Linked DNA regions of Myxococcus xanthus. Each later gene encodes a partner of the first gene's protein in a complex. Links are inferred from orthologs where the notes say so. Each region holds a gene or a part of one and is shown on either strand. Other genes may lie near its edges.

Region 1 (10,517 bases):
CGTCGATTTCGACGAGCCTCCTGTCGAGGCCATTGTCGAGGCGACCATCGAACCGGTAGCACCGGATTCATCGGGGGCCTTCCCCGGTGACAACTCATGGCCAACTGGCCAGACTGACTGGGACGAGCCGTCCGGAGACCTGGACGACTGGGACTTTGACGAGGACGACGTGGCGGCAGATCCCTCCAACCCCGACGAGGCAGCAAAGCTCCGGCGGCAGCGTCTCTTGCGCCGCGCCATGGAGAACATGGGTGTCCTCGGTGGGCGCCCGACCGCCGCACCGAGCGCCACGCCCGCGCCCACGAGCGAACCCGCCGCCGCCCCGGCACCCGCGGCCTCCGAGCCTCCCCGGCCCGACGAGGCCCGCCTGGCCCAGAAGCTCGAGCAGCGCTTCGCGGACGTCCAGGCCAAGCGAGACCACTTCTACGTGCTCGGCGTTCCGCAGGACGCCACGCGCGACCAGGTGAAGACCGCCTTCCTCAACCTGGCCAAGATCTTCCATCCGGACCGCCTGCCGCCGTCGCTGCCCCACATGGCGCCGAAGATCACCGCCGTGTTCGAAGCCATCCGAGAGGCCTACGAGGTCCTCTACGACGACACCCGGCGCAAGACGTACCAGCAGAACCTCCAGGCCCAGCAGGCCCTGCCCAAGCCGCCCGCGTCCGCGCCGACCGCCCCGGTACTCCGCCCGCAGGGCCGTGCCGACAGCAACGCCGACGACCTCTACAAGATGGGCGAGGTCTTCTTCCGCAAGCGCGACTTCACCACGGCCTCCGACCACTACGACCGCGCCCACGCGCTGGACCCCAAGCCCCTGTACCTGTCCGCTCGGGCCTGGGCCATCTACATGGATCCGGCGCGCAAGGCGGACATGGCCAAGGCCAAGCAGATGATGGCGGACGCGGTGCGCGCCGATCCGAATTGTGATCGGGCGCACTACCAGCTCGGCGTCATTGCCCGGGTCGAAGGCGACATGGACCGCGCGGAGCGCTGCTTCCGCGAGGCCGTGCGCGCCAACCCCAAGCACCTGGAGGCCAACCAGGAGCTGCGGCTCATCGACATGCGCAAGAAGAACCCTCCGAAGAAGGGAGGCTTCTTCCGCTAACGCGGCAGGCCTCACACTGGGTACGGGTGCTTCAGCCCGGCCCGATTTGACTCTCCCCGCACCTGACTCGAGCCGCCTGTCCAGCAGGAGGCCAGCCAGGTTACCCACCGGCCCCAGCCATTGACACGCCTGGAAAGCGGGCAGGATGCTCCCGCGTCAGGCTCCCTGGGCCGTCTGCAGTGACGAAAGGCATGGAACGTGGCCAAGCAGCACCTGCTCCTGGTCGATGGTGACGCGAAGAGCCTCCGGGTCATGGAGGTCAGCCTGAAGAAGGCTGGCTTCTCCGTGACGACGGCCATTCACGGCAAGGATGCGCTCGAGAAGGTCCAGATCAGCCCTCCGGACCTCGTGCTCGCGGACACGAAGATGCCGGAGATGGACGGCTTCGAGCTGTGCAAGACGCTCAAGTCCGACGAGCGCTTCAAGTTCATCCCGTTCGTCTTTCTGACGAGTCAGAAGTCGGTCGAGTTCAAGGTGCGCGGCCTGGAGCTTGGCGGTGACGACTACCTGACCAAGCCGATCTACATCAAAGAGATCGTCACCCGCGTGAAGATGATCCTCCAGAAGGCGGAGAAGGAGAGGATCGAGAAGCGGGAGACGACGAAGGGTGGCTTCGCCGGCAGCCTCGCCGACATGGGCGTGGTGGACCTGGTGCAGACCTTCGAGATTGGCCGCAAGACGGGTCTCATCAACATCCAGGGCGAGCGCACCGGCACTGTCTACTTCAAGGACGGACGCGTCATCGACGCGGAGCTGGGACGGCTCAAGGGCGAGAACGCCTTCTACCGGATGCTGAACACCTTCGAGGGGCAGTTCGAGGTGCAGTTCAGCGCGCTGGACCGTCCGGAGCGCATCGAAATCTCCACGCAGGGCCTGCTGATGGAGGGCATGCGCCGCCTCGACGAGTGGGGCCGCATGCTCGAGCAGCTGCCGCCGCTCGAGACGGTGTTCGAGATCGACTACCACCAGCTCGCCGACCGCCTGTCGGAGATTCCGGACGAGGTGAACGGTCTCCTGAGGCTCTTCGACGGCAAGCGCGCGTTGAGCCGCGTGGTGGAGGACTCGGACTTCGAGGACCTGGCTGCGCTGGGCATCATCAGCAAGCTGTACTTTGAGGGCCTCATCCGCGAGCTGGGCAACGCGCCGCTGGAGCCGGTGCAGAGCAGCAAGCCTGGCATCGAGCAGTGGCTCAACACGGCCCCGCAGGCCAGCGCGACCGTGGAACCCGCGCCTCCCGCGCCGGAGAATCCGCCGCAGCCCGTTCCCGAAGCCGCCGTGCCCGAAGCGGCCCCCGAGCCCGTGGCCGCCGCGCCGGAGCCTTCCCCGCGGTCCATGCCGCAGAGCGTGCTCGCGCCTCCCGCGGGCGTGGAGGACGAGCCGGCCGCGCCGCCGCAGCCGACCGCCGCGCCTGCGCAGCCCGCCAACGTGGTCGTCTTCCACGCGCGGCCCAAGCGCTCGGACACGCCCGAGTACACGCCCGAAGTTCCGGTGGCCGAGCCGGTTCCGGAGGTCCCCGCGCAAGAGGGCTCGGCGTTCCTGGTCGAGCCGCCGCCGGCCCATCGCGCCGTGGAGCACGCGCGTCGCAGCCTGCTGCTGGACTGGAGCCGCGTGGACACCGAGGGCATCAGCGCGCCCACTACGTGGGGGCCCGGCTCTGGCTGGTCGCACACGCCGCGGGCCCATGGCGCCTCCTCTTCCTCCGCCTTCGCCGTGAGCGCGCCCGCCTTCGAGCCCGTGCCCTCGCCGCGTGCGCCCATCTTCGGTGGCGCGGCCGTGGCACCCAATCCGTTCCCGCCCGTGCCCCCGCCGACGCCGGCACCGCCGTCATCCGAGGTGACGCTGGTGAGTGGCAGCGGCTACGTGACGCCGCCCATCCCGCCGGTGCAGGTCGATGCGGAGTTCGTGGCCGAAGAGGTTCCCGCCACGTCCCAGCGCGCGCTGCCGCCCTATCCGGGCCACGGCGTGCCCGAGCTGTCCGCCGAGCCGCCCACGCCCAGCGCGCCACTGGCCAGCACGGTCGAACCGTTTCTCGCATCCCCGGTATCGGCTCCGCCTGCCGTGGAGACGCAGCCCGCCGAGCCGGCCGCCACCGCGCTCGCGACGCCGGTCGATACCGCTCCAGTGCCGTCCTCGACGCCCGTGGATGCCGCGCCCGTGACGCCCGAGGAGGCCGCCCCGGCTGCCTCCTCGAAGCCCACCGACGACGGAGTCGTCACGCCCGTGAAGTCAGCGGACGCCGCCCCTGTTGCGCCCGCGAAGCCCGCTTCTTCCGGACAGTCGGCCGAAAGGAAGCCGGCGGCGGCCACGCACGCGAATGACGCAGGCGTGGCCAACGCGGGTCGTTCCAAGCGCACCGGGCTCATCATCGGCGCGGCGGTGGTCCTCATCGGAGCGGTCGCGGCCGTCGTCGCGGGGACGGGCAGCGGTCCGTCGCAAACGCCTCCGTCGAAGCCTCCCGTGGTGGAGACGAAGGCCCCCACGAACGGCGACGCCCAGCAGACGCCGCCCCCTGAGAAGGCGCCACCGCCCGAGGATGCCACGGCCAATGCTCCCGAGACTCCGCCGGAGCCGCCCGCCGCTACGCCAGATGCGGGCGTGGCCATTGCCGAGGCGCCGAAGCCGCCCGAGGCGACGCCCACCGAGACCACCGAGACCACCACTCCGCCGGCGCCCGCCGTGGATCCGGAGGTCGAGTTCGCCACGCTGGTGAAGCAGGCGAGGGCGGCCGTCGTCAGTCAGCGGTTCCGGTCGGCGGCGGGAAGCTATCGCAAGGCGCTGGCGCTCAAGCCGACGGCCACGGAGGCGAAGGCGGGCCTGGGCATCGCGCTGGTGAACGGCTTCACCACGGACGGGGCCTACCGCGAGGCGGCCAAGCTGCTGCAGGAGGTCGTCAAGGAAGAGGCCTCCAACGCCCGTGCCTGGCTGTCGCTGGGCATGGCGCTACAGTTCACCGGGAAGAATTCCCAGGCGGCCGACGCCTACAAGCAGTACTTGTTGCTGGAACCGACGGGGTCTTCCGCCGAAGAGGTCCGCACGTTGCTCAGGGGGCTGGGCAACTGAGCGGGGGCGGCCCCACTTCCTTCATTGGCCCCCTGAGAAGTGAGCCGCCTTGCTCGTCCTAGGACTGGAAACCTCGTGTGATGAGACTGCCGCCGCCGTCGTGGAGGACGGCCGCCGCGCGTTGTCGGATGTCGTCTCCACGCAGGTGGACATCCACCGGCGGTGGGGTGGGGTGGTGCCGGAGCTGGCCAGCCGCAACCACATCGTCCAGGTGCTGCCCGTCGTCCACGAAGCGCTGACGCGGGCGAACAAGACGCTCGACGACGTGGACCTCATCGCCGTCACGTCCGGCCCCGGCCTCATCGGCGCGCTGCTGGTGGGCGTGCAGGTGGCCAAGGGCCTGAGCCTGGCGACGGGCAAGCCCTTTGTGGGCGCCAACCACCTGGAGGGCCACCTGCTGGCCATCCGGCTGCTGGAGGTGGCGCCGGAGCCGCCGTTCCTCGGGCTCGTCGTCTCCGGCGGGCACACCAGCCTCTACGAGGTGCAGGCCTACGGGCAGTACCGGCTGGTGGGCAGCACACGCGACGACGCGGCCGGCGAGGCATTTGACAAGACCGCTCGCATCCTCGGCCTGCCATATCCGGGCGGGCAGCCCATCGATCAGCTGGCGCAGCAGGGGAATCCGGAGGCCATCCGCTTCCCGCGCGCGCTGCCGGGCGACAACTTCGACGTGTCCTTCTCCGGGTTGAAGACGGCGGTGCTGCACCACGTGCAGAAGCACGGCGTGCCGCAGGGCCAGGCGCTGGCGGACCTGTGCGCGTCCTTCCAGGAGGCCGTGGCGGACGTGCTGTCGAAGAAGCTGGTGGCCGCCGCGCGCCGGTTGGGCCACAAGCAGCTGGTGCTGTGCGGCGGCGTCGCTGCGAACTCGCGGCTGCGGGCACTGTGTCAGGCGCGGGCCGAGGAGCGGGGGTTGAACATGTTCCTGCCCCCGGTGCGGCTGTGCACGGACAATGGCGCCATGATTGCGGTGGCAGGGTATGAGGCGTACCGCCGCGGCCTGCGCGGAGATTTCCGCCTCGCCGCCGACCCGGCCTGGCGCATGTAGAGGGGAGCAGACGGGTGGAATCGCCAAGAGACATCCTCAAGCGGCATGGCCTGCGCGCCAAGTACAGCTGGGGACAGAACTTCCTCGGAGACGAGGACGCGCTGGAGGCCATCGCCGACGCGCTGAACCTGCGCGCCGATGAGCCGGTGGTGGAGCTGGGCCCGGGCCTGGGCCACCTCACGCGCTTCCTGGCCGCCACCGGGGCCCGCGTCACCGCCGTGGAGCGGGACCGGGACATGGTGATGGTGCTGGAGAAGGAGGCCATCCCCGGCGTGCGCGTGGTGTCTGGCAATGCGGCCACGGTGGACTTCGCGCAGGTGGCCAATGCGCCCGACGTCGCGGTGGCGGGAAACCTCCCGTACCACCTCACCAGCCCCATTCTCTTCCGAGTGCTGGAGCAGCGGGCCCATGTCTCGCGCGCCGTCTTCACGCTCCAGAAGGAAGTCGTGGTGCGGCTCGCCGCGGAGCCCGGCAACCGTGACTACGGGCTGCTGACGGTGCTGCTGGGCATGCACTACGACGCGGACAACGTCCTCACCCTGGAGGCCTGGCGCTTCCATCCGCCCCCGAAGGTGGACTCCGCGGTGCTGCGGCTCACCCGCCGCAAGTCGCCGCGCGCGCCCATCATCGACGAGGCCCGCTTCACCCGCGTGGTGAAGGCGTCCTTCGCGCACCGGCGCAAGACGCTCATCAACTCCATCAAGTCGGACCCGACGCTCGGGACGACGGAGACGCTCATCGCCGCCCTGGAGGCCGCGGGCGTGGATCCGCAGCGCCGCGCGGAGACGCTGGCTCCCGAGGAGTTCGCCGCCATCGAGCGCGCGCTTGGCCCCGTGAAGGAGGCCCCGCCTACGCCCGCGGAGTAGGGCGCAGCTAGCGTCCGCGCATGCCCAGCGCCTGGAGCAGGCCGCCCTGCTGCTCCAGGTAGGCGAAGAACTCGGCTTCGGGGATGCGCATCCGGGCGAGCACGCCGCGGAGGATGTCCTCCACGGTGCCGTCCTGTCGGCGCTTCAGCTCCATGGCCGTCTTGAGCAGCACCACGCCGTAGAGCGGATCCGGCTCCACGGGAGGTGTGGGCGCTCGCTGGGTGGGCGTGCTCTGGCGGGCCTCTTCCAGCCGCACCACTGTTTTCGCCCTGTGTCTGCCGCTCATGTCCGGAGACCACCCCGCGCACACGCCAAGAAGTCGCGCGGACCGTAGGGGATGCGTCTCGGAGCGTCAAGGGACGCGGGCCGCCGTGGAAAATTGCCGGATTCCAGCGGCCGTGTTGTGTTATCCGCCCGCGTGCGTGGCCGCGCCTTCGCGCGATGTCTCGCGCGCGCGGTCTCAAAGCGCATTCCGCGGGCGGGAGGCCTCGGGCGGATGGACTACCGGTATATCGTGGTGGAAGGGCCCATTGGCGTGGGCAAGACGAGCCTCTCCAACATCCTCGCGGAGCGTCTGGCGGGGCGGCGCATCCTCGAAGTCGTGGAGGAGAACCCCTTCCTTTCCAGCTTCTACACGGACCGGCAGAAGTTCGCGTTCCAGACGCAGATCTTCTTCCTGCTGTCGCGCTTCCGGCAGCAGCAGGAGCTGTTCCAGCAGGACCTCTTCAGCTCGATGACGGTCAGCGACTACCTGTTCGCCAAGGACCGCATCTTCGCGCACCTCAATCTGGACGCGCACGAGCTGGCCCTCTACGAGCGCGTCTTCGAGGCGCTCGGGCCCCGCGTGGCCAAGCCGGACCTGGTCATCTATCTCCAGGCCCGACTGGACGTGCTCCTGCACCGCATCAAGAAGCGCGGCCGGGAGTTCGAGCGCAAGTTCGACCCCACGTACCTGGAGGGGCTCGTCCACTCCTACAACAACTTCTTCTTCCACTACACGGACACGCCGCTCCTCGTCGTGGATACCTCGGACATCGACTTCGTGAATGTCGAGGCAGACAGGGAAGACCTGCTTGCCACCATCCGGAAAGCGAAGCCGGGGACGCAGCATTACGTTCCGAAGGCTTCCCGCCGGGGCTGAAAGTCAGGCTCCTGGTGGGACGTCCGCCTTCAATGCCCCCACGGCAGGCGCGGGGGCGTTAGAGTGCGGTGGCGGGCCCAGGGCTCCCGGCGATCCCCTGAGGGGACGGCGAGGCGCGAATGGACCCGTCAGGCCGTTCAACCCGTAGCCATAGGAGGTGAACCGTGAAGGACAAGGTCACCATCCACACACTGAAGCGCTTCAAGCAGATCGGTCAGAAGATCTGCATGGTCACCGCTTACGACGCCACGTTCGCCCACATCCTCGAAGAGGCAGGCGCGGACGTACTGCTGATAGGCGACTCGCTAGGCATGGTCATCCAGGGGCATGACTCCACGCTGCCGGTGACGATGGACCAGATGGTCTACCACACGGCCGCCGTGGCCCGTGGCGCGCGCCGGGCGCACGTCGTGGCCGACCTGCCCTTCATGAGCTACCAGGTGTCGAACCAGGAAGCGGTCCGCAACGCGGGCCGGCTGGTGGCGGAAGGCGGCGCGGGCAGCATCAAGATGGAGGGCGGCGCCGAGTTCGCGGACACGGTGCGGGCCATCGTCCGCGCGAGCATCCCCGTCATGGGACACCTGGGGCTGACGCCGCAGTCCGTCCACAAGATGGGCGGCTATGTCGTCCAGGGCCGTGGCGATGACCAGGCGCGGCAGATTCTGGACGATGCGCTGGCGCTGGAGCAGGCCGGGGCCTACGCGCTGGTGCTGGAAGGCGTGCCCATGGACCTGGCGCGCACCGTGACGCAGCGCCTGTCCATCCCCACCATCGGCATTGGCGCCGGCGTGGACTGTGATGGCCAGGTTCTCGTCTGCTACGACCTGCTGGGCATGAACCCGGACTTCAAGCCGAAGTTCGTGAAGCGCTACGCCAACCTCCACGGCTCGATTACGGATGCCGCGGGCACGTACTTCGCGGAGGTCCGCAAGGGCGCGTTCCCGGACGAGGAGCACTCCTTCAAGGCGAACAAGAACATCCGGCTGGCGACGGGGGCTCCGGCTCCGGCGGCCCGGGTGGAGCCATCCGCGCCCACCGAGGATGGCGAGAAGATGGGCCCCGTCTACGGGAGACCCGCCTAGTCATGGCTCCCGCCGTCCTGAAAACCGTTGAGGACGTGAAGGACTGGACGGCGGGGCTGCGCCGGGAGGGGCACCGGCTCGCGCTGGTGCCCACCATGGGCTTCCTGCACGAGGGTCACCTCTCGCTCATTCGCGAGGGGCGGCGCCGCGCGGACGTGGTGGCCGTGTCCATCTTCGTGAACCCCACGCAGTTCGGGCCGCGGGAGGACTTGTCCCGCTACCCCCGGGACTACGAGGGTGACGTCGCCAAGTGCATCAGCGCGGGCGCGCAGGCCATCTTCGCGCCCGCGGGCCCGGAGGTGATGTACCCGCAGGGCTACCAGACGTACGTGGAGGTGACGGACGTCAGCCAGGGCCTGTGCGGGGCCCGGCGTCCGGGGCACTTCCGCGGGGTGGCCACCGTCGTCACGAAGCTGCTGACGCTGTTCCGCCCGGAGGTGGCGCTCTTCGGGGAGAAGGACTACCAGCAGCTCCAGGTCATCCGGGCACTCAACCAGGACCTGCACCTGGGCGCGGACATCGTCGGCATGCCGACGGTGCGTGAGCCGGACGGCCTGGCGATGAGCAGCCGCAATGCCTACCTATCCCCCGAGGAGCGGCAGCGGGCGCTGGCCCTGTCCCGGGGGCTCAAGGCCGCCCAGGCGCTGCTGCGCGAGGGCACGCGGGAGTCGGAGCCCCTGGTGGCGGCCGTCCGGCGCGAATTGGAAGCGGCGGGGCTCCGGGAAGACTACGTGGAACTGGTGGATGCGGAGCGGTTGACGCCGCTGGCTTCGGTGGCGCCCGGGCAGCCTGCCCGGTTGCTCGTCGCGGCCTTCAGTGGCACGACGCGCCTCATCGACAACATGCAGTTGGGTGGTGAGGAGAACGCGGGACGCGTATGACATCCGGAGGGAAGTCAAAGGGAGTGGGCAGCGAGCCCGGCGTGAGAGTCATCGCGGAAAACCGTCGTGCGCGTTTCGACTACACGGTCGACGAAAAGCTGGAGGCCGGGCTGTCGCTCACGGGAAGCGAGGTGAAGTCTCTGCGAGACGGAATCGCCAATCTGTCGGACGCCTACGCGCTCCCCAAGGGGGACGAGCTCTTCCTGCTCAACGCGAACATCGGCTCCTACAAGGCGGCGAGCGTCTTCGACCACCTTCCCACTCGGGGGCGCAAGTTGTTGATGCACCGAGGAGAAATCGACCGTTGGACGGCGAAGGTGCGTGAGCGGGGCTATTCGATCATCCCGCTTGTGCTGTACTTCAGGAAAGGCCGTGCCAAGGTGGAGCTGGGGCTCTGCCGGGGCAAGACGCACGAGGACCGGCGCCACGACATCAAGGAGCGGGAGACGAAGCGGGAGATGGACCGGGCGATGCGCCGACGTTGAGAGGGGCGCCCGAAGTTCTTTCGCCGTACACCGATGGACGACAAGAAGGTTCTCGACAAGAAGGAGCGGCTGCTGGCCGCGCTCGACCAGGGCATGGTGATGATTCACCTGGACGCGCGCCGTCCGGGCGTGCTCGTCCCAGCCTCCGTCAAGACGGAGGCGCACCTGCGCCTCAATCTCTCGTACCGGTTCGACCCACCGGACCTCACGGTGGGCGAGTGGGGCGTGCGCTCCACGCTGAGCTTCTCTGGCTCGCGCTTCACCATCGCGGTGCCGTGGTCGGCGTTGTTCGCCATCGCCAGCCACGTGACGAAGGAGTTCTGGATGTACCCGGAGGACATGCCGCCGGAGTTGCTCCAGCAGACGGCTGCGTCACGTCCGGCGCAGCCCCTGCCCGTGGCACCCGTGCCGGTGGCAGCGGAGCGCCCGCGCACCTTCCTCCGGGAAGTGCAGGGCGAGCGGCGCGATGATCCGCCCGCCGACGTTCCGCCCACGGACGGACCCCCGGACGAGCCACCTCCGCCGCGTCGTGGTCATCTCCGCCTGGTGAAATGAGGCGCGCTCAGCGCTTCAGCTTCGCCTCGATGTGGGCGGCCTCGCCGCCGGAGAACGTCCCCTTCCACGTGCGGTGGCCTTTGAGCCGGACCTGGATGGGGACGCGTCCTGCTGGATGGCGGTTCTCGAGCAGCAGCGGCGTTGTCCCCAGCTCCGCGTCCCGGACCCAGACGGTGGCTCCGGGCGGGTCGCTGTCGACGCGCAGCATCGGGGCGGACAGGCGAAGCCCCGTCGCTGACATCACCCGGATGAGCAGGGTGGAGCGCTGGGGCCACAGCCAGATGCCGGTGCCCACCA
Region 2 (10,638 bases), 3.0 Mb from region 1 along the record:
GCGCCGGAACTTGGAGGCGGTGAAGGGTTTCGGTGTGACGCCGCGCGCGCTGGAGGTCGTGGTGCCGCCCGGGCGGGGCGACGTGGTGGTGGATGCGCTCTTTGGTACGGGCTTGAGCCGCGCGCCCGCTGGGGCCTTCGCGGACGCCGTGGCGGCGATTCGCGGCTGGCGGGCCGCGGGGGCGAAGGTGGTGGCGGCGGATGTGCCGTCCGGGCTCCAGAGCGACACGGGGGAGCCTTTCTCTCCGTGTGTGGAGGCGGATGCCACCGTGGCCTTCGGCTTCCTCAAGCCGGGGCAGGTGCTGGAGCCGGGGGCCTCGCTGTGTGGCCGCGTGCACCAGGTGGACATCGGCATGGGGGGCGAGTCCTCGAAGGAGGTCTCCGGTCCCGAGCTCTTCGTGGTGGAGGAGGCGGACGCGCGGCGCACGCTGCCGGTGCGCAAGGCGGACTCCCACAAGGGGACCTTCGGCCACGTCCTGGTGGTGGCGGGGAGCCGGGGGAAGACGGGGGCCGCGGCCCTGGTGGCGAAGGCGGCGCTGCGCTCAGGCGCGGGGCTCGTGACGGTGGCGGCTCGCGCGGACGCGCTGGACACCATCCAGGCGCATTCGGCGGAAATCATGGGCATCCCGCTGGAGGCTTCCGGGCCGCTGGGCATGGGTGACCTGGACGCGCTGGTGGCGGCGGCGGAGGGGAAGGATGCGCTCGTCATCGGGCCGGGGATTCCTCGGGGCCCGGAGACGGGGGCGCTGATTGGCGAGCTGTTGTCGCGCGTGGAGGTGCCCGCGGTGCTGGATGCGGACGCGCTCAATGCGGTGGCCACGGACTTGTCGGTGCTGCGCCGGGCGAAGGGGCCAGTGGTGATGACGCCGCACCCGGGAGAGATGGCCCGGCTGACGGGCAAGTCCACGAAGGAAGTCCAAGCGCACCGGCTGGACGTGGCGCGGCAGTTCTCCGAGGGGCTTCAGGTGACGCTCGTGCTGAAGGGGGACCGGACGCTGACGAGTGGCGCGGATGGACGCGTGTACCTCAACACCACGGGCAACCCGGGCATGGCGACGGGTGGCTCGGGGGACGTCCTGTCCGGGATTTGTGGCGCGTTCCTGGCTCAGTCGCTTCCAGTGCCCTCGGCCATCTGGACGGCGGTGTACGCGCACGGGCTCGCTGGGGACCTGGCGGCGGCGAAGCGCGGGCAACTGGGATTGGTTGCAGGGGACATCGTGGAGCAGGGGCTGTGCGAGGTGTGGCTGCGGTGGGAACGATGAGCACGGAAGCGTCGGCTGCGCGTGTGCGGACGGTACGGCTGGAGTCTCCCGAGGAGACGCACCGGCTGGGTGTGCGCCTGGGTGAGTTGCTGGAGCCCGGTGACTTCGTGGGGCTGATTGGCGACCTGGGCGCGGGAAAGACGCACCTGGTGCGAGGAGTGGCGGACGGGGCGAACGTTCCTCGCTCCGAGGTGGCGAGCCCCACGTTCGCGATTGTGTATCCGTATTCGGGACGCATCCCGCTGTACCACGCGGACCTGTACCGGCTGACGGACTACGACGACCTGTACGCCACGGGCTTCCTGGACCTGGAAGGCACCGAGAGCGCGATGCTGGTGGAGTGGCTGGACAAGATTCCGCAGGCTGCGCCGCGTGACTACCTGCGCGTCACGCTGAAGCACGCGGGCGGCGAGGCACGCGAGCTGATGGCGGAGGCGTTTGGTGTACGGCCTGCGGCGTTGCTTGACGCGTGGATGGGCTGACTCGAAGCGGGGTACCGGACTCCCATCAGGCAGGCCCTGCCTCCCTGGGCGGTCTGAGCGCGTGCTGTTCGGAAATGTCGGGGGTTTTGGCGGCGGCGAAAGTCCCGACATTTCCGAACAGGAGCTGCTCAATCTCAATCGGGGCCCCGCCGCCCGCGTGGCCTGTTCACGTTTTGGCGCTGCCTCCGCGTAACCACTGTTCCTGGACCTTCAGGGGGGCGAAGGCTTGCAGTTGTCTCAGCCAGCGGTGAGCCTGGCAGGTGTGGTGCCCGGAGTGGGGCTCGCGTAAGCCGAGCACGTTGCGTCCAACGGTCGCCGCCCACTCCAGGCTCTCTCGGATGTTGTTCCGTCGCGGCAACTCATGATGCATGAGTCGCTCGCGTACCCGGTCATCGCAGGATGGATCGCGGAGCACCGCGGCCACCGTGAGCTGAGGGTGGACCCAGCTCCCTTCATCGATCCGCGCCCAGAGCGCCGCCAACGTGACCTCGTCGGCTCCCGCTAGCACGATGCCTGCAGCCGCCATCAGCACGATGCGCCAGTTCTTCTCGTGCAGAATGGCGCGCAGCTCCGACTGGACGTCCGTGCTGGCCTCTATCGCGGCCTCCACGTGGAGCAGAACCTGCCTGTTCGACATGTGGAGAAGGTCCATGATGCCGCCGGGCACCAGGAGCGGCTCGATGAATGAGGGGAATCCGGCACGACGAGCAATCTCGGCCAGGTGTTGGCTCGTGACGGGATACGTTCGTGGCGGATTCCATTGGACGCAAGTGAGGAGTGCGCCTTCCAGGTCGCAGAGGAACAACCTCGCGTCACGCAGGTCCGCGTTGCGGAGGTCCGCGTTCAGCAAGATGGTCTGTTCGAGCTGAGCGCCTCGAAACCGGGCTCGGCGGAAGGAACTCCCCGTCAAGTTGGACGCCGTGAGCCGGGTGCCTTCCAGCTGAGCGTCATCCCATTGAGTACCTAACGCGACACACGCGTGGAGGCTCGCGTGGTTCAGCCGGGCGAGCCGGAGCGATGCGCCCGTGAGTGTTGCCAGGTCGAGCTGGGCGTACTCCAGCCCGCTGCCATCGAGCCTCGCCCCCTCCAGCCGCGCGCGCACCAAGTCTGCGGATGCCAGGTCCTGCCCTGACAAGTCGATGCCTCGGAGGTCTCTTGGGTTGTCACCCAGCTCGGAGGTTGCCACGAAACCGCTCAAGGCCTCGGGCCAGTTGCCCCGCAGCCCCATTTGCAGGAACTCCGAGCGCCGCCGCTGACCGTCGGCCGTCTGCCACCGTTCGATGAGTTCGGCGCGCAGCGGAGGCCTCAGGCCACGCCGCGCGACGTGTCCGGCTTCACGGCGGGGAAGAGGTCCGGACCCGCGAGTTCCGGCACGCGCCAGTGGTGGAACACGAGGTTCGCGTCCACGCCGATGACGTCCTCTTCGGCCACCGGTGCCCAGTACGGCCCGCCACACAGTGACTCACTGGCCACGACGAGCTGCTCCAGCTTCGTTCCTGGCGCCGGCAGCGTCGACACGTCGTCGCGCGACGAGCCCGTGGACACGAACAGCGTTCGGTTGCGCCGCGAGGCCACCATCAGCTCGCCGTCGGACACGAGGAAGTTCATCGCCGAGCGGCCATCCTGATTCGCGGCATCCGTGATGGCGGCCACCAGCGTCATCGTCTCCGCCAGCGCGCGCGCCACGGCCTCCACCGGAACCTGCCGGTCAATCGGATGCCGGGCCGCCAGGCGGGTGAGGAACAGGTAGAAGCACCGCTCGCTATCGGTGGTGCCCTGGATGTTCGTCCGAAGGCTCGGGCAGATGAGCGATTCCACGGCAGCCCGGTGCTGCGCGAACTCCCGCACCGTACCGTTGTGTACGAACGCCCAGCGGCCATGGAGGAAGGGGTGCGAGTTGCGCAGCTCCACCGCGCCCACCGAAGCGAGGCGGATGTGCGCCACCACCGTGTGGGAGGACACCCGGCTGCTCACCCGCTCGAAGTCCGGGTCACTGTGGGCGGGCCCCACACCGTGCGCAACCACCGGCGCCTGCTCGGCGCCGTAGGCCGCGATGCCCCATCCATCCTTGTGCTCGCGCGACTGGATGAGGAGCGAGTTCTTCTCCGTCACCAAGGAGGGGTGCACGGCGGCGGGAATCGCTGAACGGAATCCAAATAGTCGGCACATGGCTAGCAACGAATACTCTTAACGTCCGGCCCTGACGGATGTCGTCCCGTCTTTATCCACTCGGAGCCGCTGTGTCTCTGCGACGCCGGTTCACGCGCAGCCTTCCATCTGCTGCCGGACAGCGATGCGTCCGGCCTTCACGACCACTCGCGCGTGCGCTACCCCTAGATGGTAGGGCAGATGGCGGTACGAAGCACAGCTGAAGACCACCAGGTCGCCCGGGTCACCCACGGTCAGCCTGCCGTGCTGTTGCAGTCCCAAGGACACCGCCGCGCCACGGGTGGCTCCCCAATACGCCTCTGCCGCAGTAAGCCCGTTTTCCAGGCACGCAAGTCCCAGCGCCAGCGCTGTGTTTTCACTCATGGCGGAACCGGGGTTGACGTTGGTACCCAAAGCGACGTTGAGCCCCGCATCGCGGATGCGGCGTCCAGGCGCGTAGGGCCGCATGCGCAGGAACAGCGTGGAGGTGGGAACGAGCACCGCCGTGACGTTGGCGTCCGCCAGCGCCTTGAGTCCCGCGTCCGTCACCTGCTCCAGGTGGTCCGCCGTGGCGGCGCCCAGCTCCGCGGCGAGCTCGGAGGCACCACACGCGGTGAGCTGGTCCGCATGCAGCCGCGGCACCATTCCCAGTGCCCGGCCCGCGCTCAAGATGCGGCGCGCCTCGTCCACGGTGAAGGCGCTGTCTTCCACGAAGACGTCACAGAAGCGCGCCAGCCCCTCGCGCGCGACGGCGGGGAGAATCTCCTGGATGCACAGCCGCACGTAGTCCTCGCGCTTGCCGCGATACTCCTCCGGCACGGCGTGCGCGCACAGCAGCGTGGGGACCAGCTCAAGCGGCGTCAGCGTTCCGAGCCGCCGCACCGCGCGCAGCATCTTCAGCTCCGTCTCCAGGTCGAGCCCGTAGCCGCTCTTCACCTCCGCCGTCGTCACGCCCTGCTCCAACAGGCGCTTCGTGCGGGGGAGGGCGAGCCGCACCAGCTCGTCCTCGCTCGCGGCCCGCGTGGCCCGCACCGTGCCGGCGATGCCACCGCCCGCCTTGGCAATCTCCAGGTAGGTGGCGCCCTGGTTGCGCAGGTCGAACTCCGCCGAGCGCTCACCGGCGAAGACGAGGTGCGTGTGCGGGTCCACGAAGCCGGGGCCCACGAAGCCACCCTGGGCGTCCACCACCTCGGTGTCAGGGCCCACCGCGCTCGAGGGAAGCTCCGCCTCGGGGCCGACGTAGGCGATGCGGCCTCCTCGCACACCCACCACGGCGCCAGGGCGCGGCGTGAGGGCGTCCTCCGCGCGCTCGCGGTGCGAGCCTTCCACCGTCAGCACTTCGGAGGTGTTGCGCACCAGCAGGTCCAGCACGTCCATGTCTCAACGTCCTCCGCGTGCGCCCATGATGGGCACGTTCCAGCTCACACCCTTGCCAACCTTCGCGCGGCCAAACCCGCCCGACAGCTCGAAGTCGTTCATTCCGCCCCAGGAGACGCGCGCCGCCACCACGCCGCCGTAATACAACGCTTGTTCGTTGCGCCCGTGCGACGCCACCGTGTGCCACGACGCGAAGGGCACCAGGCCAATGGACACGTTCTTCTCCGGCTGCATCGTGAGCGCGCACGACACCTCCGCGCCGAAGATGCTGCCCGGCCCGCCGCGCGGGGTGCCTAGCCCGAAATCAGAGGCGCCTCGCAGCGACAACGCCGGGGCCAGGCCCAGCTGCTCCGAGCCCACGTAGTACGAGGCCCCGGCGTACAGCCCGTACCCGGGCAGCGGGATGGGCAGGAGGAACTCGCCCTGAAGTCCGGTGTGCAGGTGCAGCCGCTCGGACAGGGGCACCGTCAGGGCCGCGTCGAACGCCACGCCCCACTGCTGCGTGGAGAAGCTCGACTCGTTTCCCCGAAAGCTGTTTCCCGTTCCGACGCCGGCCTGCGTCCCCGCGATGGGCGCGCTCAGCCGGGGGCCGGAGCGCATGCCGACCTGCATGACGTTGCGGTCCGGCGCCCCGGGCCCCATCCGCATCACCATGGGGCCCATCGCCGTGGGGGCGCACCCCGTCAGTCCCACGACGGCGGCGCCCCACAGTCCGACCCCTGCCGCGCACAAGCGCTTCACTGCGGCCTCCTGCTTCATCTTCAGGTGGTGATGCCGGGAATCTTCACGCCGCGCTCTTTCGCCACCTCGATGGCCTCCGGGTAGCCCGCGTCCGCGTGGCGCAGCACGCCCATGCCGGGGTCGCTGGTGAGCACGCGCTCGATGCGGCGCGCGGCCTCCGCCGTCCCGTCCGCGACGATGACCTGACCGGCGTGCAGCGAGTAGCCCATGCCCACGCCGCCGCCGTGGTGGAAGGACACCCATGAGGCGCCGTTCACCGCGTTCACCAGCGCGTTGAGGATGGGCCAGTCCGCCACCGCGTCCGTGCCGTCCTTCATCGCCTCCGTCTCGCGGTTGGGCGACGCCACCGAGCCACAGTCCAGGTGGTCCCGGCCGATGACGATGGGCGCCTTCACCTCGCCCTTGCGCACCAGTTCGTTGAACGCGAGGCCCGCCTTGGCGCGCTCGCCATACCCCAGCCAGCAGATGCGCGAGGGCAGGCCCTGGAACGCCACGCGCTCCTCGGCCATGTTCAGCCAGCGCTGGAGCGAGGCCTTCTGGGGGAACAGCTCGCGCACCACGCGGTCGGTGACGCGGATGTCCTCCGGGTCGCCGGAGAGCGCCACCCAGCGGAAGGGCCCCATGCCCTCGCAGAAGAGGGGACGGATGTAGGCGGGGACGAAGCCGGGGAACTCGAAGGCGTTCTCCATGCCGCCCAGCTCCGCCTGGCCGCGCAGGTTGTTGCCGTAGTCGAAGACGTGGCTGCCGGCCTTCTGGAAGTCGTTCATCGCCTGCACGTGCATCATCATCGACTCGCGCGCGCGGCGGACGTACGTCTCCGGATCCCGCTGGCGCAGCTCGGCGGCGGCCTCCAGCGACAGGTCCGTGGGGATGTAGCCGTTGAGCGGGTCATGGGCGCTCGTCTGGTCCGTGACGAGGTCCGGCTTGATGCCGCGGCGGTACAGCTCGCGGAACACCGACGCCGCGTTGCCGATGACGGCGATGGAGCGGCCCACGCGCTTCTCCTGGGCGTCCTTTACCAGGGCTAGCGCTTCATCCAGGTCCTTGGCGACGACGTCCAGGTAGCGCGTCTCCACGCGGCGGCGAGCGCGAGTGGGGTCGATCTCCACGCCGAGGAATACCGCGTTGTTCATGGTGGCGGCCAGCGGCTGCGCGCCACCCATGCCACCCAGACCGCCGGAGAGGATGAGGCGGCCCGCCAGGTCGTCGGTGCCGAAGTGGAAGCGGCCGGCGGCGGCGAAGGTCTCGTAGGTGCCCTGGAGGATGCCCTGCGTGCCGATGTAGATCCACGAGCCCGCGGTCATCTGGCCGTACATCATCAGGCCCTTCTTCTCCAACTCGTGGAAGTGCTCCCAGTTGGCCCAGCGGCCCACGAGGTTGGAGTTGGCGATGAGCACTCGCGGCGCGTCCGGGTGCGTGCGGAAGATGCCCACGGGCTTGCCGGACTGGACGAGCAGGGTCTCATCGTCGCCCAGGTTCTGGAGGCTCGACACGATGCGGTCGAAGGAGGGCCAGTCGCGGGCGGCCTTGCCGGTGCCGCCGTAGACGACGAGGTCCTCGGGGCGCTCGGCGACGTCCGGGTCGAGGTTGTTCATCAACATCCGGAGCGCGGCCTCCTGGACCCAGCCCTTGCAGGACAGGGTGGAACCGTGGGGGGCGCGGATGACGCGGGACATGAACGGACTCCTAGAGTGTGGCGGACGGAAAGGCCCGGCACACTACCTGAACCAGCGTGCTTCCGGGCCACCGCGATGTCCGCGTCGCGCCGCGTCGCGTCTGCCGCGTCACGAATGCAGCGTGTCGTCGTCGGAGGCGTCCATACCCGGAGTCTGGACGGGGCTGCGTGACGCGGGCCGGTCCACGACGCCGTCCTCGCGGTCGATGCGAATGTCGTTGATGACCTCCTTCACCCCCAGCACGTCCCGGGCGAGCGCTTCCGTCGCGTGTCGTTCATCCTGGCTGCGCACCACGCCGGCCAGCAGCACCACGCCGTCCCGCACGCGGATGTCCACGTCCTCGGCGTCCACCCAGCTTTGCATCAGCCGGTCGCAGAGGTCCGACAGGATTCGCTCGCTGGAGCGCCGGTAGCCTCGCGGCGCGCGTCCCCGGGGTGGCGCCCTCACAGGGCCTTCGGGCCGGTAGCGCCCACCCGAGAAGCCACCTTGCCCCAGATCGTGGTCGTCCGGCCGTGACGGACTGGTGGCGTACCCATCCCACGGTGGCGCCATGTTCTCCACACCAGGGCCGTGGCCCGCGGGCTGTGTGCCCCCGTAGCGGACATCCGTTTCGGCCATGCGTCCGGCGGCGCGCCAGGGCCGGCCCCGGTCCATGCCGCCCGCTTCCCGTCGTCGGCGCTCGTGGGCGTCGTCGGCGCCTCGGTGGCCATGGTGCCTTCCGCCGTGCCCCCGGCGCTCTGGCCTCTCGTGTCCGCCCCGGCGTCCTACCTCCGTCCCCACGTCCTCCAGGACGCCGAGGTAGGGAGGCTCCAGGCGCCAGTCTTCCTCGACTTCGCGGAACGTGCCGCTCGGGCTGTAGCCGGGCCGTCTGGCGATGCGCTCCGGGTCGAAGTTCCGGGCGCGGCGGTCCAGCTCCCGGTCCAGGTCGAAGTCGCGGCCATACTCCCGGCCCTGGTCCAGGGCGCGCGCGGCGCGTCCGAAGTCCACGTCTTGTTGGTAGTCGCGTGTGTCCCGGTCCCTCGCCGCGTCCCGGAAGTGCCGCTCGCTGTCGAAGGAGCGTGGAAACGCATCATCCTCGGAGGCCCAACCGCCTCGGCGGTGGTGGCCCCGGTGCGGATCGCCCCGTCGTCGCTCGGCGCCGGCGTCGTCCCGCTCGAAGTCGCCCCTGCGTTCGGACCCGCGCTCGTAGCCGTGCTCATCATCCCTGGCCGGGGCGCGGGCCCAGGTGTCCCTCGGATGGGTGTGTTCGTCCTCCCAGCCCCTCGAGGGCCGCTGCTCCCGCTCCCTGTCTCCCCATCGCCGGTCGTCATCGCGCCTGCCGTTCATCTGGATGGCCTCCTCTCGTTAAGCGTTCGCCCAGGGCCTGTCTCCTGACGTTCTGGACCGCGAGCGCTGCTGGCAATGCAGGCAGGCCCCGCCAGGGGCTCGGCCGGGCATGGGGGCCCTGGAGTGGCCGCCGTATGCCGGGGGAGGCGCCAGTCGTTCCATGAGCGTTCCCGCGCGGCCAGAGCGCGGTAGAGTCCCCTGCCGCGACCAGCCAGCCAGCCGGCCGCGCGATGCCTGGAGGGAGTGCCATGGACGACGGGAGCCGGAACGCACAGGGGCCTGGCGCGCAAGCGTCGTCCGCGCTCGCGAAGGCAACGCCCTGCGCCCAGCCTCCCGAGGAGGCCCATGGCCCTTCCGTGGGGCCCGTCGCGACGGTGGCGGGCGGCATCCCCGCCGTCATCTCCGCCATGCGGCACGTCTACGGTGAGATGGACGTGGTGCGCGGGACGAAGCTGCTGCTCAAGGTGAATCAGAAGGAGGGCTTCGACTGCCCCGGCTGTGCGTGGCCCGACCCGGGGCACCGCTCCATGGCGGAGTTCTGTGAGAACGGCGCCAAGGCGGTGGCGGAAGAGGCCATGGCCGCGCGGGCGACGCCGGAGTTCTTCCGTCAATGGAGCGTGGCGGACCTCTCCCTCCAGACGGACCATTGGCTGGGCAAGCAGGGCCGGCTGACGCACCCGATGGTGCTCCGCGAAGGCGCCACGCACTACGAGCCCCTGTCCTGGGACGAAGCCTTCGCGCTGGTGGCCGAGGAGCTGAACGCGCTCGACACGCCAGACGCCGCGAGCTTCTACACGTCTGGCCGCACCAGCAACGAGGCGGCGTTCCTCTACCAGCTCTTCGTGCGGCAGTTCGGCACCAACAACCTGCCGGATTGTTCGAACATGTGCCACGAGTCGAGCGGCTCGGCGCTCAACGAGACGGTGGGCATCGGCAAGGGCACCGTCACGCTGGAGGACTTCGACAAGGCGGATGCCATCTTCGTCATCGGGCAGAACCCGGGGACGAACCATCCGCGCATGTTGTCGTCGCTCGAGGCCGCCGCACGCCGGGGCTGCCAGATTGTCAGCATCAACCCGCTGCCGGAGACGGGGCTCAACCGCTTCAAGCACCCGCAGGACGTGCTGCACCTCATCGGGCCCGGGACGGCGCTCAACTCCCTGTTCGTTCAGGTCCGCATCAACGGCGACGCCGCGCTGCTCCAGGGCATCGCCAAGGCGCTGTTCGAGATGGAGGACGCGAACCCCGGCTCGGTGGTGGCCAAGGGCTTCATCGACGACAAGACGCTGGGCTTCGAGGCCTACGCGGCCCACATGCGCGCGGTCAAGTGGGAGGACGTCGAGGAGGGGAGTGGGGTGCCGCGCGCGCAGGTGCTCGCGGCGGCGGAAATCCTCGCGCGCTCCGAGCGCACCATCTTCTGCTGGGCCATGGGGCTGACGCAGCACCGCAACGGCGTGGCGTGCATTCAGGAGATCGTCAACCTGACGCTGCTGCGCGGCGGTATCGGCAAGCCGGGCGCGGGCCTGTGCCCGGTGCGCGGTCACAGCAACGTGCAGGGCGACCGCACCATGGGCATCTGGGAGAAGCCGCCCGAGGCCCTGTTGACGGCGCTGTCCCGGGAGTTCGG

The links.
Region 2: the proteins of tsaD (region 1) and tsaE are in contact, whole or in part, in a crystal structure (PDB 6N9A), measured with the Thermotoga maritima proteins. The link is inferred for Myxococcus xanthus from one-to-one orthologs. Residues at the interface, in WP_004082750.1 of Thermotoga maritima: Cys10, Asp11, Arg49, His50, Leu82, Gly84, Gly135, Gly136, Glu154, Thr155, Leu156, Asp157, Asp158, Ser159, Glu162, Asp165, Lys166, Arg169, Leu170, Tyr175, Lys213, Thr214, Leu217, Tyr218, Gln221, Arg222, Asn324; in WP_004082108.1 of Thermotoga maritima: Leu37, Gly38, Lys46, Lys57, Val59, Lys60, Ser61, Thr63, Phe64, Thr65, Leu66, Met67, Val69, Pro71, Tyr82, Arg83, Leu84, Asp86, Asp88, Phe89, Asp93, Ile128, Asp130, Glu131, Arg134.

What each region holds. Positions count from the first base shown.
Region 1 is NZ_CP017174.1:2,330,703-2,341,219, forward strand. Bases 3,334-6,212 are described here. They hold tsaD (tRNA (adenosine(37)-N6)-threonylcarbamoyltransferase complex transferase subunit TsaD), read left to right. Parts: upstream 3,334-4,214; coding sequence 4,215-5,210; downstream 5,211-6,212. Other genes in these bases: BHS09_RS09935 (response regulator), read left to right, coding at 3,334-4,165; rsmA (16S rRNA (adenine(1518)-N(6)/adenine(1519)-N(6))-dimethyltransferase RsmA), read left to right, coding at 5,225-6,076; BHS09_RS09950 (hypothetical protein), read right to left, coding at 6,084-6,212. Also shown: BHS09_RS39265 (J domain-containing protein), read left to right, coding at 1-1,105; more of BHS09_RS09935, read left to right, coding at 1,304-3,333; more of BHS09_RS09950, read right to left, coding at 6,213-6,362; BHS09_RS09955 (deoxynucleoside kinase), read left to right, coding at 6,573-7,217; panB (3-methyl-2-oxobutanoate hydroxymethyltransferase), read left to right, coding at 7,382-8,299; panC (pantoate--beta-alanine ligase), read left to right, coding at 8,302-9,180; SsrA-binding protein SmpB, read left to right, coding at 9,177-9,665; BHS09_RS09975 (ClpXP protease specificity-enhancing factor SspB), read left to right, coding at 9,699-10,220; BHS09_RS09980 (serine/threonine-protein kinase), read right to left, coding at 10,228-10,517.
Region 2 is NZ_CP017174.1:5,341,192-5,351,829, reverse strand. Bases 1-3,000 are described here. They hold tsaE (tRNA (adenosine(37)-N6)-threonylcarbamoyltransferase complex ATPase subunit type 1 TsaE), read left to right. Parts: upstream 1-1,257; coding sequence 1,258-1,743; downstream 1,744-3,000. Other genes in these bases: BHS09_RS21910 (pentapeptide repeat-containing protein), read right to left, coding at 1,910-2,929; BHS09_RS21920 (NAD(P)H-hydrate dehydratase), read left to right, coding at 1-1,261. Outside these bases: BHS09_RS21905 (class II glutamine amidotransferase), read right to left, coding at 3,049-3,912; hutI (imidazolonepropionase), read right to left, coding at 4,003-5,268; BHS09_RS21895 (hypothetical protein), read right to left, coding at 5,272-6,027; hutU (urocanate hydratase), read right to left, coding at 6,030-7,685; BHS09_RS21885 (BON domain-containing protein), read right to left, coding at 7,794-9,011; BHS09_RS21880 (FdhF/YdeP family oxidoreductase), read left to right, coding at 9,260-10,638. UniProt on the Escherichia coli protein: Required for the formation of a threonylcarbamoyl group on adenosine at position 37 (t(6)A37) in tRNAs that read codons beginning with adenine.